Regions from separate parts of the Nocardia sp. A7 genome, predicted to be linked through region 2. Evidence: predicted binding sites of a transcription regulator. Region 2 holds the regulator's gene; the other holds the start of a gene.

Region 1 (8,850 bases), 260 kb from region 2:
TGTTCCTCATCGGCGGCGCTGTCCTCGGGTTCCTGAGCTCCGGCTCCACCGCGGGCCGCCCGTTCGATCCCCCGACCGAGCGGATTCGTTCCTCGAACCTGTAAGGCCACCACCTCGGCCTCCCGGTCCTCAACCCGGGACGCCCTTCCACCGCCTCGGCCTCCCCGGCCCTCAACCCGGGGAGGCCGAGGTCGTTTCGGATTCAGGACAGCAACTGGCGAACCCGCGCGGCTTCCCGGGTGAGGTGATCGCGCTCGGGCACGGTGGTGGCGGTGTGTGCTGCCTCGGCGTACAGCGTCGCGGCTTGTTCGAGGTCGCCTGCTCGTTCCAGCAGGTAGGCGCGAGAGGCGTTGTGGCGGGGCAGGTTCGGGTCGAGCGCTGCCAGCGCCGCCAGTCCGGCTCGTGCTCCGTCGGCCTCGCCGACCGCGACCGCGCGGTTGAGGCGCACCACCGGACTGTCGGTGAGGTGTAAGAGTTCGTCGTACCATTCCACGATCTGAACCCAGTCCGTTTCGGCGGTGCTCGGTGCGTCCGCGTGCAGGGCGGCGATCGCGGCTTGGGCTTGGTATTCGCCCAGCCGGTCGCGTGCCAACGCGGCCTGCAAGATTGTCACGCCCTCGGCGATAAGACTTGTGTCCCAGCGGGATCGGTCCTGTTCGGCGAGCGGCACCAGGCGGCCACCCTCGGTGCGCGAGGCTCGGCGGGCGTGGTGCAGCAGCATCAGGGCCAGCAGTCCCGAGGCCTCGGGTTCGTCGGTCGAGGCGGCGAGCTGGCGGGTGAGGCGGATGGCTTCGGCGGCCAGGTCGATGTCGCCGCTGTAGCCCTCGTTGAAGACGAGATAGAGCACGCGCAGCACGGTGGTCGGGTGGCTGGGGCGATCGAGCGGCAAGCCCGCGATGCTCTTCTTGGCGCGGCTGATCCGTTGCGCCATAGTCGATTCCGGCACCAGGTAGGCGGTCGCGATCTGCCGCGTCGTCAGGCCGCCGACCGCGCGCAAGGTCAACGCGACAGCTGACCCCGGGGATAGGGACGGGTGCGCGCACAGGAAGTACAGCCACAGTGAGTCGTCGGCGGCGGGCGCGGGCCCAGCCGCTGGTTCGCGATCCACCGCGAATTCCCTGCCCCGCCGCGATGTTTCGGACCGCGCCGCGTCGAGGAACTTTCGCCAAGCGACAGCGACGAGCCAGCCCTTCGCATCGCGGGGTGGATCGTCGGGCCACGACTCCAGCGCTCGGATCAGCGCGTCCTGCACGGCGTCCTCGGCCGCGGTGAACTCGGCCCCGCGGCGGACGAGGACGCCGATCACCGCGGGGACGAGTTCGCGCAACAGCGCTTCGTTCATTCGGTCACCGTGGGCAATTCTGTGTAGAACGGGCGCAGCTCGAGCCATTCCTGAACCGGCTTCCCACCCGCGCCCGGCGCCGCGGACAGCTCCCCCGCCAGCTCGAGCGCGCGCTCGTAGGTCTCGACGTCGATCACCATCCACCCGGCGATCAGGTCCTTGGTCTCCGCGAACGGCCCGTCGGTGATCGGCGGTCGCCCCTCGCCGTCCGAGCGGACGAACGTGCCCTGCGCGGACAGCGCCTGACTGTCGACATACTCGCCGGTCGTCCGGAGTCGCGCGGCGAAGTCCTCCATGTATCCGACATGCGCGGTCACCTCTTCGGGCGTCCACCGATCCATCGGTACGTCGTTGACGGACGCGGGCGCGCCACGGTAGTGCTTGAGCAGCAGGTACTTGGCCATGATGTTCTCCTCGGTTCGTTGCGGCCATTCTGGCCGGGATCGATCGTTTTCAGGCGTTCTGACGTTCGGTTGTTCGTACCCCAGGGACGGAACCACCCGGGCGTTCTCGACATCCTCGGCGAAAGAATTTCGGCGAATCTTTTTCGCCGTGAGTGAACGACGCCACCTGCAGGAACAAACACCCGGGGGGTCATGTTGAGTCAACAAAGCTCAACTCTGGAAGGGTCGACATGACTTCAGCTCAGAACCTGCCGGTGCTGTTCCTGACCGATCCGATCGTGCTGCCGGGCATGGTCGTGCCCATCGAATTGGACGAATCCGCGCAGGCCGCCATCGACGCCGCTCAGGCCGCCAAAACCGGGTCGGTGCTGGTCGCGCCGCGCCTCGACGAGGGGTACGCCTCCTACGGCGTCGTCGCCACCATCGAACAGGTCGGCCGGATGCGCGGTGGCGCGCCCGCGGCCGTGTTGAAGGCCGAGCGCCGCGCTCGGATCGGGCACGGTGTCACCGGCCCCGGTGCCGCGCTGTGGGTGGAGGCCGAACTGGTCGAGGCGGTCGAGCCCGACGAGCGGACCACCGAACTGGCCGCCGAGTACAAGAAGCTGGTCGTCGCCGTGCTGCAGCGGCGGGAGGCCTGGCAGATCATCGACGTCGTCAACCAGCTCGACGACGTGGAAGCCATCGCCGACACCGCGGGCTACGCGCCGTACCTGTCCGATGACCAGAAGCGCGAGCTGCTCGAGACCCCCGATGTCACGGTGCGGCTCACCAAGCAGATCGACTGGATCAAAGACCACATCGCCGAGGTCGAGGTCACCGACAAGATCTCCGAGGACGTCCGCGACGGCATGGAGAAGAGCCAGCGCGAATTCCTGCTGCGTCAGCAGCTCAACGCCATTCGCAAGGAGCTCGGCGAGGACGAACCCGACGGCGCCGACGACTACCGCACCCGCGTGGAGAACGCGGACCTGCCCGAGAACGTGCGCGCGGAGGCACTGCGCGAGGTCGGCCGGTTGGAGCGCGCCAGTGATCAGAGCCCGGAGTCCGGCTGGATCCGCACCTGGCTCGACACCGTGCTCGAGCTGCCGTGGTCGGTGAAAACCGAAGACAGCACCGATGTTTCGGCCGCCCGCGCGGTACTCGACGCCGACCACCATGGCCTGGAAGAGGTCAAGGACCGGATGGTCGAGTACCTGGCGGTGCGTTCGCGGCGGGCCGCGCGTGGCCTCGAGGTCGTCGGTGGGCGTGGCTCCGGTGCGGTGCTCGTGCTGGTGGGTCCGCCCGGTGTCGGTAAGACCTCGCTGGGTGAGTCGGTCGCAAAGGCATTGGGCCGCAAGTTCGTTCGTGTCGCCCTGGGTGGTGTGCGCGACGAGGCCGAGATCCGTGGCCACCGCCGCACCTACGTGGGCGCGCTGCCCGGCCGGATCGTGCGTGCGGTGAAGGAGGCGGGTTCGATGAATCCCGTTGTCCTGCTGGACGAGATCGACAAGGTGGGCTCCGACTTCCGTGGTGATCCGGCGGCGGCCCTGCTCGAGGTCCTCGACCCCGCGCAGAACCACACCTTCCGCGACCACTACCTCGACCTGGATCTCGACCTGTCGAACGTCCTGTTCATCGCCACCGCCAACGTCATGGACACCATCCCCGGTCCCCTGCTCGACCGCATGGAGCTCATCACCGTCGACGGCTACACCGAGGCCGACAAGGTCGCCATCGCCCGTGACTTCCTGGTCCCCCGCCAGCTGGAACGCAATGCCCTGACCACCGAAGAAGTGTCGATCACCGACGCGGCGTTGCGCGAGATCGCGGCGAACTACACCCGCGAGGCCGGGGTGCGCCAGATGGAGCGTCTCGTCGCCAAAGCCTTGCGCAAAGCGGCAACTCGTCTGGTCACCGGTGACGTCGCGCCCGGCAACGGCGCCGGGTCGGGCAGCGCCGCCGAGCTCGGTTACGACCCGGAACTCGGGTACGGCAATGTCATCGACATTGAATCCGGTCCGCAGCCGACCGCCGAGGTGACGAGCTTGACCGTCGACATCGACAACCTCACCGACTACCTCGGCCGCCCCCGCTTCACCCCGGACTCGATGGAACGCACCTCTGTCCCCGGCGTGGCGACGGGACTTGCGGTCACCGGTGCGGGCGGCGACGTCCTCTACATCGAGGCCAACGGCGCCGAGGGCGAACGTTCCCTCACACTCACCGGCCAACTCGGTGACGTCATGAAGGAATCCGCCCAGATCGCCCTCACCTACGTGCGCTCGCATCTGGAGGAAATCGGCATCGAACCCAAGATCCTCGACCGCAACATCCACATCCACTTCCCCGCGGGCGCAGTCCCCAAGGACGGCCCCTCCGCGGGCGTCACCATGGTCACCGCCCTGGTCTCGCTCGCCCTCGGCCGCCCGGTCCGCGGTGATGTCGGCATGACCGGCGAGGTCACCCTCAACGGCAGTGTCCTGCCGATCGGTGGCGTGAAACAGAAGCTCCTCGCCGCCCAGCGCGCCGGCCTGAAGACCGTCTTCATTCCCGCCCGCAACGAACCGGACCTCGACGAGGTCCCGGCAGAGGTCTTGGCCGCACTGGATGTTCGCCCCGTCGCCGACGTGGCAGACATCCTGGCCTACGCCATCGAACCCATCGCCGAACCCGCCGCAGACGGCAAGACCTTCGCCGTCAGCGCCTGATCCGAACCGTCGACGGGCCGTGCACTGCGCACGGCCCGTTCGCCGTAGCCGGAGCAGTCCGAGTCGCCCTTTCGAGGTCCCTCGGCGCCTCGCTAGCGGCTGACGGCCGGCGGCAGAACCGGGCCCTCGATGGTGACCACTGCCAGTTGGTCGGTGTCGTAGTCGTCCTGGTCGTCGTCGAGGTCGTCGAGGTCGTCGTCGAGATCGGCATCGTCGAATTCGTCCGCGTCCTCCTCGGTGGAGGGGGCGAGGTCCTTCTCGACGCGGCGGGTGGTGCCCTGGGCGACCGCGCAGAGAATGGGTTCCTCGCCCTCGGTCTCGGCGTAGACGTCGCAGTGGGTGACAGCCTGGCGGCGGGTGGCGCCGAGGACGGTGGCGTGCACGCGCAGGCGTTCGCCCTGGGCCGGGCGCAGGTAGGTGATGGTGAAGCCGCCGGTGAGGACGTTGGGGCCCAGGACGGTGCCCGCGGCGAAGGTGAGGGCGTTGTCGGCGGCGTAGGCGAGTACCCCGCCGTGCACGAAGCCGAATTGCTGGCCGTGTTCGGGCTGGATATCGATGACGAGAGTGGCTGCCCCATCGCCGAATTCGGTGAGCTCGGTGCCGACCAGACGGGCGAACGGCTGCGCGGCGAGCACCTGCCGCGCCAGGTCGAGGTCGAGGGTGGTGGCTTCGGTCGGCATCGGGTGTTCCGTTCTTCGAGCTCAGTCGTGATCGGTTGGCGCGGTACGGATATTGCCACGCCCGGTTACGCCGGATTGTCGGTGCCATGCGGTATGACGGAACAGTGCCCCGGTGGCTCCTGCATGTGGATCTCGACCAGTTCCAGGCGGCGGTGGAATTCCGACGTCGCCCTGAGCTGCGTGGGCAGCCGGTCATCGTCGGCGGCGAAGGCGATCCCGCGCAGCCACGCAAGGTCGTGACCTGCGCTTCCTATCCCGCCAGGGCGTACGGCGTGCGAGCGGGGATGGCGTTGAGGATGGCGCAGCGCAAGTGCCCGGAGGGCGTTTTCCTGCCGGTCGACATGGCCGCCTACGAGGTGGCCTCCGAGGAGATCATGGCGACGCTCGGTCGGGTGGCCGGTGCGGTCGAGGTGTGGGGGATGGACGAAGCCTTCGTCGCCACCGACGGCGATCCGTGGCGGCTCGCCGCCGAAATCCGCACCGCCATCATCGAACTCGGTCTCACCTGCGCGGTCGGCATCGGCGACAACAAACTCACCGCGAAACTGGCCACCGGTTTCGCCAAGTCCACCGGCAAGACCTCCGCCGAACCCGAACACGACCCCGGCGCCGCCACCGGCATCTTCGAGCTCACCGCCGCCAACTGGACCGAATTGATGGGCCACCGCCCCACCGACGCGCTCTGGGGCGTCGGCGCCCGCATCGCCCAACGCATGGCCGACCTCGACATCGCCACGGTGGCCGACCTCATGTCCGCCGACCGCGACCGCCTGGCCGCCGAATTCGGCCCCAGCACCGGCCCCTACCTGTGGGTTCTCGGCCACGGCAAAGGCGACACCGAGCTCTCGACCACCCCGCGAATCCCGTTGGGCCGCAGCAAATCCGAAACCTTCCCCCACGACCTGACCGACCCCGACGAGATCCGCCGCGAACTCGCCCGCATCGCCACGGAAGTCGCCGAGGAAATGCGCGAACACCACCGAATCAGCACCCGCGTCTCGGTCACCGTCCGCACCAAAACCTTCTACACCCGCAGCAAACAACAAAAACTCCCCTCCCCCACCGACGACATCCCCGCCATCGTCGACACCGCCCTCGCGATCATCGCCCGCTTCGACCTCGACCGCCCGGTCCGCCTCCTCGGCGTCCGCCTGGAACTCCTCCCACCCTGACCGGATAGTCACACCTGCTGGACGGTTGATCACCAGGCGCTGGTGGATTTTCCTTCTCGGCCGATGCCTCCGTGGTGGCCTGGTGATCAACTGTCCGAGAGCGAGGCCTCCACCCCGGGCCGGTGAACTCGTATGCTCGGCCCATGGAGTTCTCAGCGATGGTTGCCCGTGAATCCGACGGTCAGATTGTGCTTGCTCGCGAAACGGTGGGAGATGACTTCCTCGGTACCGGCGAGGTGACGATCAAGGTCCATTACTCGAGTGCGAATTACAAAGACCTGCTGGCGATCACGCCGCGCGGCGGGGTGGTGCGCAACTACCCGATCGTGCCCGGCATCGACCTCACCGGCGAGGTGATCGCCTCGGCGAGCGACGACTTCTCCCCCGGCGATCAGGTCATCGCCCATGGCTACGACCTCGGCGTTTCCCGCAACGGTGGCTTCGCCGAATACACCAAGGTGCCCGCTGAGTGGGTGGTGAAGCTCGACGGCCTCGACACCCGTGACGCCGCCACCATCGGCACCGCGGGCTTCACCGCCGCCATGAGCGTGCAGGCCCTGCTCGACCACGGCCTGACCCCCGACGACGGCGCGGTCCTGGTCACCGGCGCGACCGGTGGTGTCGGCACCGTCGCCATCGATATCCTCTCCGGCCTCGGCTTCGAGGTCATCGCCTCCACCGGCAAGACCGACGCGAACGACCTCCTCGCCGAACTCGGCGCCAACGAGGTCATCGGCCGCCTCCCCCTCGACCCCGATGCCAAGCCGCGCCCGCTCAACAAGGCCAACTGGGCCGCCGCGGTCGACAGTGTCGGTGGCGCCTCGCTCGCCCATGTCCTGAGCGCGATCGGCTACGGTGGCGCGGTAGCGGCCAGCGGCCTCACCGGCGGCGCCGAACTCCCCACCACCGTGCTCCCGTTCATCCTGCGCGGCGTCAGCCTGCTCGGCATCGACTCGGTCCAACTCCCGATCGAGAAGCGCCGCGCCCTGTGGACCGCCCTGGGCAAACAGCTACGCCCCCAACACCTCTCGTCGATCGAGTCCTTCACCTCGATCACCGAAGTCGGCACCGTCCTCCAGTCGATCAAGGACGGCACCCACTCCGGCCGCACCGTCATAGGCGTAGCCAACGAGTTCTGAGATATTGGCGGCTGGTGATCAGGCGATGGCCGGTGCTACCGGGTCGTCGGCGAACTGGGTTCGGTAGAGCTCGGCGTAGCGGCCGTCCGCGTTGAGGAGGGTGGCGTGGGTGCCGCGTTCGATGATGCGGCCGTCCTCGAGGACCAGGATCTGGTCGGCGGCGCGGATGGTGGACAGGCGGTGGGCGATGACCAGCGCGGTGCGTCCGGTGAGTGCTTCGGCGAGGGCTGCTTGGACGGCTGCCTCCGAGGTGGAGTCGAGGGAGGCGGTTGCCTCGTCGAGGATGACCACCCGTGGTTGCTTGAGCAGCAGGCGGGCGATGGTGAGGCGTTGGCGTTCACCGCCGGAGAGGCGGTAACCGCGCTCGCCGACCACGGTCTCCAGGCCGTCGGAGAGCGAGTCGACCAGGTCGCGGAGACGGGCGCGATCGAGGGCGTCCCACAGCTGCGCTTCGGTGGCTTCCGGGCGGGCCAGCAGGAGGTTCGCGCGGATGGTGTCGTGGAACAGGTGGCCGTCCTGGGTGACCAGGCCGACCGTGTGCTGAATGGATTCGGTGGTCAGGTCGCGCACGTCGGCACCGTTGAGCCGGACCGCGCCGGAGTCGACATCGTAGAGCCGTGAAACCAGTTGGGCGATAGTCGATTTGCCCGCGCCGGACGAACCGACGAGCGCGATGAGCTGCCCGGGTTCGGCGCGCAACGACACTTCGTGCAGCACCTCGACCCCGCCGCGGCTGTCCAGGGTCGCCACATCTTCCAGCGAAGCGAGCGAGACCTTGTCGGCCGACGGGTAGCCGAAGTTCACCGCGTCCAGTTCCACCGCGACGGGGCCGTCGGGCACCGGGGTGGCGTGCGGGGCGTCCTCGATCAGCGGCTTCAGATCCAGCACCTCGAAGACGCGCTCGAAACTCACCAGCGCCGACATGATCTCCAGGCGGGCACTGGCCAGCGCGGTGAGCGGGGTGTACAGCCGGGTGAGCAGCAGCGAGAGCGCGACGACCGAGCCCGCGTCGAGGCTGCCCTTCAGCGCGTACCAGCCGCCGAGGCCGTAGACCAAGGCGAGCGCGAGCGCGGAGACCAGGGTGAGCGAGGTGACGAAGGTGGTCTGCAGCATGGCGGTACGCACGCCGATGTCACGCACGCGGGTGGCGCGCACCGCGAACTCCGACGACTCCTGCTTCGGCCTGCCGAACAGCTTCACCAGGGTGGCGCCCGGCGCGGAGAAGCGCTCGGTCATCTGGGTGCTCATGGCGGCATTGAGCTGGGCGGCTTCGCGCTGCATGGCGGCGAGTTTGTTGCCTGCGTGCCGGGCCGGGATGACGAACACGGGCAGCAGGACCAGCGCCAGCAGGGTGATCTGCCAGGAGATGCTGAGCATCACGGCGAGCGTGAGCAGCAGCGTGACCAGGTTGGTGACCACGCCGGAG
Region 2 (8,850 bases):
GCTGCACGAGGCAGTGCAGCACGAGGGCTCGGGCGCCGACCCGGTGATCGGCATCGTCATGCGCAAGGGCTATCGCTTCGGCGACCGGGTGCTTCGGCACGCGTTGGTCGGGGTAACTGACGCGGAGGCATCGGACGCAGATGCCGACGCGAACGAGTAATAGGAAAGGAGGGGATGCCCGGTGAGCCAACGGGAGTGGATCGAGAAAGACTTCTACAAGGAGCTGGGTGTCTCCGCCGGCGCCTCGCAGGACGAGATCAAGAAGGCCTACCGCAAGCTGGCCCGTGACCTGCACCCGGATTCCAACCCGGGTGACACCAAGGCCGAGGAGCGGTTCAAGACCGTCAGCGAAGCCAACGCGGTGCTGTCGGATCCGGCCAAGCGCAAGGAGTACGACGAAACGCGCCGCATGTTCGCGGGCGGCGGTGGTGGCGGACGGGCCTACGGCGGCGGCGGGTTCACTCCCGGTGCGGGCGGCGGCTTTTCGCAGGACTTCAATATCGGTGACATCTTCGGTCAGGCCGGTGGCACCGGCGCAGCGGGTGACGGCGGGCTGGGCGATCTGCTCGGCGGGCTGTTCAACCGGGGTGGCGCCGGTGGCCGGGCGGCGGCTCGTCCGCGTCGCGGCTCCGATGTGGAGACCGAGACGACCCTGGGTTTCCGTGAGGCGGCCCAGGGTGTCACCGTTCCGCTGCGGATGACCAGTCCCTCGCCGTGCACCACCTGTCACGGCAGCGGTGCCAAGCCGGGCACCAGCCCGCGCGTGTGCCCGCACTGCAACGGTGCGGGCGTGGTCAGCCGTAACCAGGGCGCGTTCGGTTTCAGCGAGCCCTGCGACGACTGCCGCGGCACCGGGTCGATCATCGACGACCCGTGCACCGACTGCTCGGGCAGCGGCATCCAGAACCGCACGCGCACCATCACCGTCCGGATCCCACCGGGCGTCAGTGACGGTCAGAAGATCCGGTTGGCCGGTCAGGGCGAGGCGGGTCTGCGCGGTGCGCCTTCGGGCGATCTGTATGTCAGCGTGCACGTCAGCCAGGACAAGGTCTTCGGCCGTCAAGGCGACGACCTCACCCTGGTGCTCCCCGTGAGCTACAGCGAATTGGTTCTGGGGACAACAGTTTCCGTGCCGACGCTGGACGGCCGGGTCGGTGTGAAGGTGCCCCCGGGCACCGCTGACGGGCGTATCCTGCGGGTGCGGGGTCGTGGTGTACCCAAGCGTGGTGCGGCGGGCGGCGCCGGTGATCTGCTGGTCACGGTGAAGGTCGCGGTGCCGCAGTCACTCGACTCCGACGCCACCGATGCGCTCAAGCGTTATCAGGAGGCGGAGAAGGCCAGTGGCTTCGAACCGCGGGCAGGATGGGCGGGTGCTTGATGTCCGATAATCCGAATTCCGTTTCGGGTGCGACCTCGCGCGCCGAGTTCTTCATGATCTCGGTGGCGGCTCAACTGGCGGGGATGCACGCGCAAACGCTGCGTACCTACGACCGGCTGGGTTTGGTCACCCCGCAACGGACCTCGGGTGGCGGACGCCGTTATTCGGCCCGCGATGTCGAGGTGCTGCGCGAGGTGCAGCGCCTGTCGCAGGACGAGGGCGTCAATCTCGCTGGCATCAAGCGCATCATCGAACTCACCAATCAGGTGGAGGCGTTGCAGCAGCGAGTCGAGGAGATGAGCGCGGAGATGGAGCGGTTGCGGGCGGGCTACCGGCCCGATCTGTCGCCGCCCGCACGCAGTACCGCGCTCGTGGTGTGGCAGCCACGGCATCGGCGCTGAGCTTTTCGATCCGACGAGCCTCCGGTTCGATATCCGCCGCGGCGGATGCCGAGCCGGGGGCTCGTCGGTCTCCGGTCAACCCCCGGCGACCGCCTGGTGACTCTCCAGCAACTCACTTATTCGTGATCTTGTTGAACGGAGATGCCGTCGCGGCGCGCTGAGGTGCGGATTCATCACGACGAACGTCCAAAAGTTTGCTGTCGGGATGCTGAAATCGGATCAATCAGAAGGCATTTCGACGTTCACGACCCGCCGGTCCTGGGTACCTACCCCGCGTGTCATGGCCCGGCGCGTCGGGCTGCGACTGCTGTCGACGTAGCGGAAAGGTCGCTCTACCAGGGCCGTTGGTCACCAATTGTCTGATATGCCGGGCGCTTTGAACATTCGTGCCCCGCTGTTCACCCGCGATTAACGGTCTTCAGGTATGTTTCTAAGGGAAACTACTAGGAACCGCCTGGTATATCTAGAATTACATGCGTGATGTTTAAGAGTACGATTCCTAAGCTGGCAAACCTCGCCTAGACTTCTCGCATCGGCTGCTGACGAGTGTCCTCCCAGCCCGTCACTCGCCGGCGCGGCTAGCGTTCGATGGCGAAACGAGGTTGTGACACATATGGATTCGCGGACTGTCGCTTTGATCCGTACTACGTTCAAGGCGGTTGCTGCTGAAGAAGGTGGATCCGAGAAGCTGTCGAGGTCGTTCTACTCGATCCTCTTCACGGACTACCCCGGTGTCCGCGACTACTTCCCGGCTGCCATGGATTCCCAGCGCGACCGACTGGTCACGGCGATCTCCTACGCCCTCGAACGCCTCGAGGAGCCCGACAAGCTCCTCCCGTTCCTGGCCCAGCTCGGGCGCGACCATCGCAAGTACGGCGTGCAACCGGCGCACTATGTGGCCGTGGCCAACTCGCTGAAGAAGGCCCTGCGGGTGTTCGCGGGCACCGAGATGTGGACCGACGAGGTCGCCAACGCCTGGGACGAGGGTCTGGCCACCATCAGCGGCGCGATGATCAGCGCTGCCGACAAGGAGACCACCCCCGCCGCCTGGACCGGCACCGTCGTCGAACATCGCGAGGTGCTGCGCAACCTGTCCATCGTGCGCGTGCAACTCGATCAGCCGATGCAGTACGCCGCGGGCCAGTACCTCAGCGTGGAGATCCCGTCGCGGCCCCGGATGTGGCGCTATCTCTCGCCCGCGAATCCGGCCAACGTCAACGGCGAGATCGAATTCCACGTTCGCGGCGTGCTCGGAGGCTGGGTGAGCCCCGCCATGGTGGCGCACACCGCCGTCGGCGATCAGTGGCGACTCGGCTCCCCCCTCGGCGGCCTCGGCGTACCACGCAACACCAAACGCAAGATGCTGATGGTCGGGTGCGGCACCGGCATCGCCCCCTTACGCGCCCAGATCATGGCGATGGCCCAACGCCGAGTGAACCCGAAGGTTCACCTCTTCGTCGGCGGCCACCACCCCTGCGACCTCTACGACCTCCAGGTCCTGAGCCAACTGGCCATCGCCAACAAATGGCTCACCATCACCCCTGTCACCGAAAGTGACGAAAACCCCTGGTGGTACTATGATTCCGGTGAGCACCACCCAGATCTACCAGGCCTGGAGCCCCGCATGACCGGCCAGATAGGCAAGGTAGTAGCCAGCTACGGCCCGTGGGCCGACCGCGACGTCCAAATCGTAGGCTCCCCGTCGATGGTCCAAACCACCAAGTTCCGCTTGATGGCAGCAGGTACACAAGCCCAATCGATCCGCCACGACCCCTTGTTCTGACTCGCGGTCTCAGGCGCCTTCGGAAGTGATGTTCGTTGGGGGAGTTCCTGATTGGATCAGGCGGTCGACGGTGGTGCGAACCATCGCGGGGGAGCCGCACACCAGCACTTGATGTTTGGTGAAGGGTCCGTGGGCGGCGGCGACGTCGGCGAGGGTGCCGTGCAGCATTTCCTCGGGAGCGAAGCCCACGTCGGAACGAGTCTGCTCGTGCCATTCATCGCGCACCGCAGGGTCATCCGGAGTCTCGACAACGGGAATGACCGAAAGCCACGGCAATTCGTCCGCCAGCAGGAACAGCATGTCGTTGGCGTAGAGGTCGCGAGGCGAGCGCCCACCGAAGAACAGGTAGGTGCGTGGCGGGGTGTCGCGGCGGGCCAGGTCCAGGATCTGGGCGCGCATCGGTGCCAGGCCGGTACCACCGGCGATCATCACCACCTCCACAGCGTCGGGATCGACCGCGAAAACCCCGTGGGGAGCATTGATTCGCCACTGATCACCGGGTTGGGTGTCGCCGACGATAGAACTCGAACACCACCCACCGGGCACCGTCCGCACATGGAATTCGAGCTTGCCGTCCAGCGAGGGCGGCAGCGCGGGGGAGAACCGCCGCCGCACCCCTGGATGCTGTGGCACTTCCACCTCCACCGAACCCCCGGCTTCGAACGGCACGAAATCGCCGATCAGCCGGATCACCGCGAGGTCGTGGCGCAACCGGTGGTGACCGACGACGGTGGCCGTCCAAGCGGGGTCGGGAAAAGCGTTGCTCATCATCCTCTTTCGCGAAGGGTCAGACAGGATCGGCAGCGATGATCTCACTCGGTGTACCGGCTCGCAGGAGCGCGTAACGGGTGTTGGCGATCATCGACGGCGATCCCGCGATCTGGATCTGCCGGTCCGACCACGCCCCGAAGCTGGTCACCACCGCTCCCAGATTACCGACCAATCGCCGCGGCATGCCCATCGGCGGTGTGCCCGAATCTTCGGGATACCACCAGGGATTGGCGCGTTCCTCGCAGACCGGCACCACGGTCAACCACGGATTGGATTGCGAGAGCTGCCACATGTTGTCCACGTCGTAGAGGTCGCCGGGGTAGCGCCCACCGGTGAAGAAGTGCACGCGCGGATTGATCCCCCGCTGGCTCATCTCGATCAGCTGTGCTCGCAACGGCGCGATCCCCGTGCCGGAGCCGATCATCAGCACATCGCGCCCCGACTCCCGATCCACCTGCAAGCCGCCAAGCGGCCCGGCGATCTTCCACCGATCCCCGACCTTGGTGTCGTTGACGATCGCCGGACTCACCCAGCCACCACTGATCCGCCGCACATGGAATTCGATCTCGCCATACGGGTTCGCGGGGATGGCGGGGGAGAAGTAGCGCCACATATTCGGCCGCTGCGGCACCGCGACCGGCACATACTGCCCGGCCTTGAAGGGAATGGGTCCGTCGGCCTGTAGTCGCACGATCGCCAGATCGTCGAGCACCCGCCGGTGACCGACCACGGTCGCGTCCCAGTACGGCTGCGAGGTGTCCTCGTTCGCCCCGATCGCCATCGACGCCGAGATCAGCAGCGTGATGTCGCGCCAGCCCTCGTCGAGTTCCCTGGTCCAGCGGTTGCCGTGGTAGGTGCGCAGCGCCGCGAGCAGCGCGCGTCCGGCCATGTCGTAGTGGTCGGCTTCGACGCCGTACTTGCGATGATCGCGGGCCAGTTGCTCGAGGAAGCGCTGGGCGCGTTCGAAGTCCTCGAGATGGTCGAGGACGAACTGCACCGCCGTCGTGATCCGCTTGGCCTGCATGTCCATGGCAGGCGGAAACAGCTCACGTAATCTCGGATCCTGGGCGAACAGGTGACCATAGAAAGCGCTGATCAGCCGCTCGGAACCACCGGGTGTCTCGGCCACCCCGCGGAAATCGGCGCGGACCAGCGCAAGCGAACGCGCATCCACGTCGTCAAGCTCCGTTTCTCTACAATTGCTGCAAAGTGGCCCCGCCCTGCGACGCGGCCATTACCAGTATCCCCCGAAACCACCGTCTCGGTGCGGGGATGCTCATCACGCCCGTTCCCGGCAGCACGGATCGTAAACCCCGTACTCCCGATCAGCGCGGTCTCCCCGTCATCGATACGCGTCGGTGATCTTGTGCGCTGCGCGGGACGGGTTTCGCGGGCGCTACCAGCCGTGTTCGAAGATGCTCGGGTCGTCTTCGGGATCGGTCGGTTCGGCCGGTGCCGGCGTGAACACCACGGTATCGGCCGAGGTGAACGCCATCGTCGATTCTACCAGCGGGTCAGCCGTGAGTTCGTGCATCGCGGCGGTGACCCGTGGTTGCATCTGCCGTACCGCGAGCTGATAGGCCGCGAGGATCGCCTCGCCCTGCGGGCCGCTGACCGCGACCACCTGGTTCTCGGCGTCGACCTCTACCGTCACGCCGTCGACGGTGCCGGTGCCACGAATCGACTCCAGCGCCTGCTGTGCCCGCAGGACTTTGAGGCCGAGCTCGTCGTATCGACTCGACACTCAGCCCCCGGCGGTAGCGGTGAAGACGAGAATCGGTCGGTCGGTGTGCAGGTATCCGGTCGCCGTGCCGTTCCATTCGGTGCCGCCGCCGAGCGCGGTGTCGAAGTCGGGACCGGTGGTGTAGGTGCCAGCGGGCACGAGGGCTTGCACGACATCGGGCAGTGCCGGTGGCTGCGCGGGTTCTCCGGGCACGTAGCGGGTGCGCAACGCGGCCGCGGTGTCGGGGTGCAGTTCGACGACGGCGTCGACCCAGTAGGTGGTCGGACCAGGTGCCCGGCCGCTCGCGTTGTTTCTGCCGACCCAGGACACCGCGACCGGGGTGCCGATTATCGGGAAGTATTTCTGCAGGGTCTGCGGGTCGTGGCGCAGTTCGTCGGACACGCTGCGGGTCCTTTCCTGCGAGTCGGAAGATGTGGTGGAACAGCCGAAGACGGCCAGCGTGGCGAGCGGAACCGCGAGCAGGGCGGCGATGCCTTTCGGTGGCGTCACTTCGGGCGGGCCTCTCCGGTGCTGCGATCGTTGTCCGGCATGCGGCCGTTGTCGCCGTCGTCGCGGCCGTCGGAGCGATCCTCGCGACCAGGGTTACGGTCCGGATTCGAGGTGTCGGTGGTCGTCGCGCTCGACGGCGGCTGCCCGAGTTCCCAGGACACCGTCCGGGTCACGCTGCCGTGCGATTCGAAGGGTTTCGCCCAGCCGATCTCGGCGAACCGACCGTTTTGCGAATCCGGTGCGCCGGTCGCGATATCGCTCTTGCCCTTGTCGAAATTGTAGTAGTCCTCGGCTTCCACGGTGACATCCATGACGACCCGGTTACCTTCGACGCGGACGTTGGCGTGGCTCCACTGCTGATGCCCCCCGATCGCCTTCTGCCAATTCTCGGTGCTCGTGCGTGCGGTTGTCGGATCACCGGTGATCGCGAAGTCCTTGTTGCCGGTTCTCGCGAAGTAGTCCGCGGCGGCGGCCGTGCTGGCGATCTCGGTATCGACAGCGCTACGAACCGATGGGTCTTCTTTGTAGGCCTCGTTGTAGTCGAATTTCATTCTTTCGCCGTTGTTGTCCCAGTAGTGCCGGTACAACGCGGTGGCGTCGTCCAATTCGGACTTGATGTATTCCCCGCCGAGCAGCTTGGCCTGCCACTTCTGTTTGTCGAGCCAGTCCTGGAAGTTGGAGTCTTTCGAGTTGTAGATGAATGTGTCGTCGTGCTTGACCCCCGGCCGTTTCGGGTCGCCGAGCCGATATCTGCCGTCCGGGGAGACCGACATCGATGGCAGGTTCGGTATCGACGCGGTGGGCTTGTCCTTCAGCGTCTGCAGTGCGTCGACCCCGAGTTTGATCGAGCTGGCGGCCTGCTGCTCGCCGGTGCCGAAGTTTTTGAGCAGGGCCGTCAGCTGGGTCTGGAACCACGCCGCCTGACCGTCGAGCTTGGCCTGCATGACGTACGCCATCAGCGTGCCGGAGGTCGCCGGATACTTCGGCGCGGTGACGGTGCCGTCGTCGGCGACCTTCATGCCCGCCGCGGGCGCGGCATTGTCGACGATGTTCAGCACCGCCGTGCGCGTCCCGTCCAGCTGGGCGCCGTAGGTCTTGTAGTACTCCGCGACGGAGGTGACCACTTCGTCGATTCGCGTGCCGATCAATTTCTGCGAGACCGAACCGGCCGATGCCGCCGCGCTCGCGACGCCCTTCCAGCCGTGCACGGTCTTGTCGACAGCGGAGGCCATATTTCTGACCTGCTCGGTGAATTCGCCGGTTCCGGTGGTGAGGGCCGCGCCGAAGCTCACCATTGTCGAGGGCCGGCAGCCGCGCACATGGCTGATCGTCGTCGCCATCGGCTCAGGCCAGCTTTCGGAACTGTTCCCCGAAGGCGTGGTCGACCTCTTCGTATGTTTTCGCGCCCGCCCCGGCTACCCGAGCCATCTGTCCGATGCGGTCGCCCATCGCGTGAAACGCTGCCTCCGCGTTCTCGTCGATGGCCGTGCTGACGCTGTGCACGGGCGAGCCCGGCATGGTGACAGCGACATCCAACGTGATGGCGGCGATGAGATCGGCCTGCCCTGTCAATGTCTTGCCCAGCTCCCGCAGCGCAGTCGCGTCTACCTGCAGAATCTCAACCATGGGTCTCCCCGTCGCAGCTGTCGAACCTTTCCCTGCGCGCGACCATAACCGATCGAGATTCCTTACGTAGCACTAACTTTCGTCGACCACGTAGGCCGCACATACCGTTCTCACGCGTAGGGGTCGGTGATTTCGCGGAGGGCGGTGAGTGTCTTGCGCAGTTCGGCAGCGGCGCGTTTCCCCAGGTGGGTGATCCATTCGGACTGAACCTCGGCGGCGGTGCGGTTGGCGAGGTCGGCGGCGGCGCTGCCGGTGGGGGTCAGGCGCAGCAGGCGAGCGCGGCCGTCGGTGGGGTCGGGGACGCGCTCGAGGTAGCCGGCGCGGACCAGCTGGTCGGCGAGGGTGCTCGCGGTCTGCTTGGTGACTTGGGCCTGGGCGGCGAGCTCGGTGAGCCGGGTGCCGTCGGGCCCGATCCTGGCGACCAGGCGTGCCTTGGCCGGTGTGAGTTCGGCGTGACCGCCCGCGGTGAGGGCGGCGAAAACCCGCCGCTCCATCTCCCGGTACGGGACGAACAGGAGTACGCCCAAGTTCACGTCGTCCACACTTCCTCCTTGTTTCGGTCAGTGTATCTGACTATATTGGTCAGAGAAGCTGATCAATATTCGGAGGTCGATCATGGATCGCGAGCAGCAATGGCAGGTCATCGAACAGCAGCGTC

Evidence for each region. The regulator HspR, encoded in region 2, represses chaperone genes until heat shock. The targets are predictions, from matches to a motif close to ANNTGAGTNNNNNNNACTCANNT.
Region 1: lon (endopeptidase La) is a predicted target of HspR. The motif match lies at 1,940-1,962, and genes of this name have one in related genera.

What each region holds. Positions count from the first base shown of each region.
Region 1 is NZ_JAJPWE010000001.1:2,079,754-2,088,603, reverse strand. Features, by position in the region: gene ACLJPD_RS09485 (DUF3068 domain-containing protein) at 1-104, shown strand, start outside; gene ACLJPD_RS09480 (RNA polymerase sigma factor) at 203-1,342, opposite strand; gene ACLJPD_RS09475 (YciI family protein) at 1,339-1,746, opposite strand; gene lon (endopeptidase La) at 1,977-4,433, shown strand; partial or broken gene ACLJPD_RS09465 (PaaI family thioesterase) at 4,706-5,113, opposite strand; gene ACLJPD_RS09460 (DNA polymerase IV) at 5,218-6,285, shown strand; gene ACLJPD_RS09455 (acryloyl-CoA reductase) at 6,429-7,424, shown strand; gene ACLJPD_RS09450 (ABC transporter ATP-binding protein) at 7,443-8,850, opposite strand, start outside.
Region 2 is NZ_JAJPWE010000001.1:1,820,516-1,829,365, reverse strand. Features, by position in the region: gene grpE (nucleotide exchange factor GrpE) at 1-160, shown strand, start outside; gene dnaJ (molecular chaperone DnaJ) at 182-1,378, shown strand; gene ACLJPD_RS08310 (heat shock protein transcriptional repressor HspR) at 1,378-1,779, shown strand; gene ACLJPD_RS08305 (FAD-binding oxidoreductase) at 2,393-3,562, shown strand; gene ACLJPD_RS08300 (FAD-binding oxidoreductase) at 3,572-4,330, opposite strand; gene ACLJPD_RS08295 (FAD-binding oxidoreductase) at 4,350-5,507, opposite strand; gene ACLJPD_RS08290 (hypothetical protein) at 5,730-6,077, opposite strand; gene ACLJPD_RS08285 (hypothetical protein) at 6,078-6,566, opposite strand; gene ACLJPD_RS08280 (hypothetical protein) at 6,563-7,906, opposite strand; gene ACLJPD_RS08275 (hypothetical protein) at 7,911-8,192, opposite strand; gene ACLJPD_RS08270 (MarR family winged helix-turn-helix transcriptional regulator) at 8,303-8,686, opposite strand; gene ACLJPD_RS08265 (maleylpyruvate isomerase family mycothiol-dependent enzyme) at 8,808-8,850, shown strand, end outside.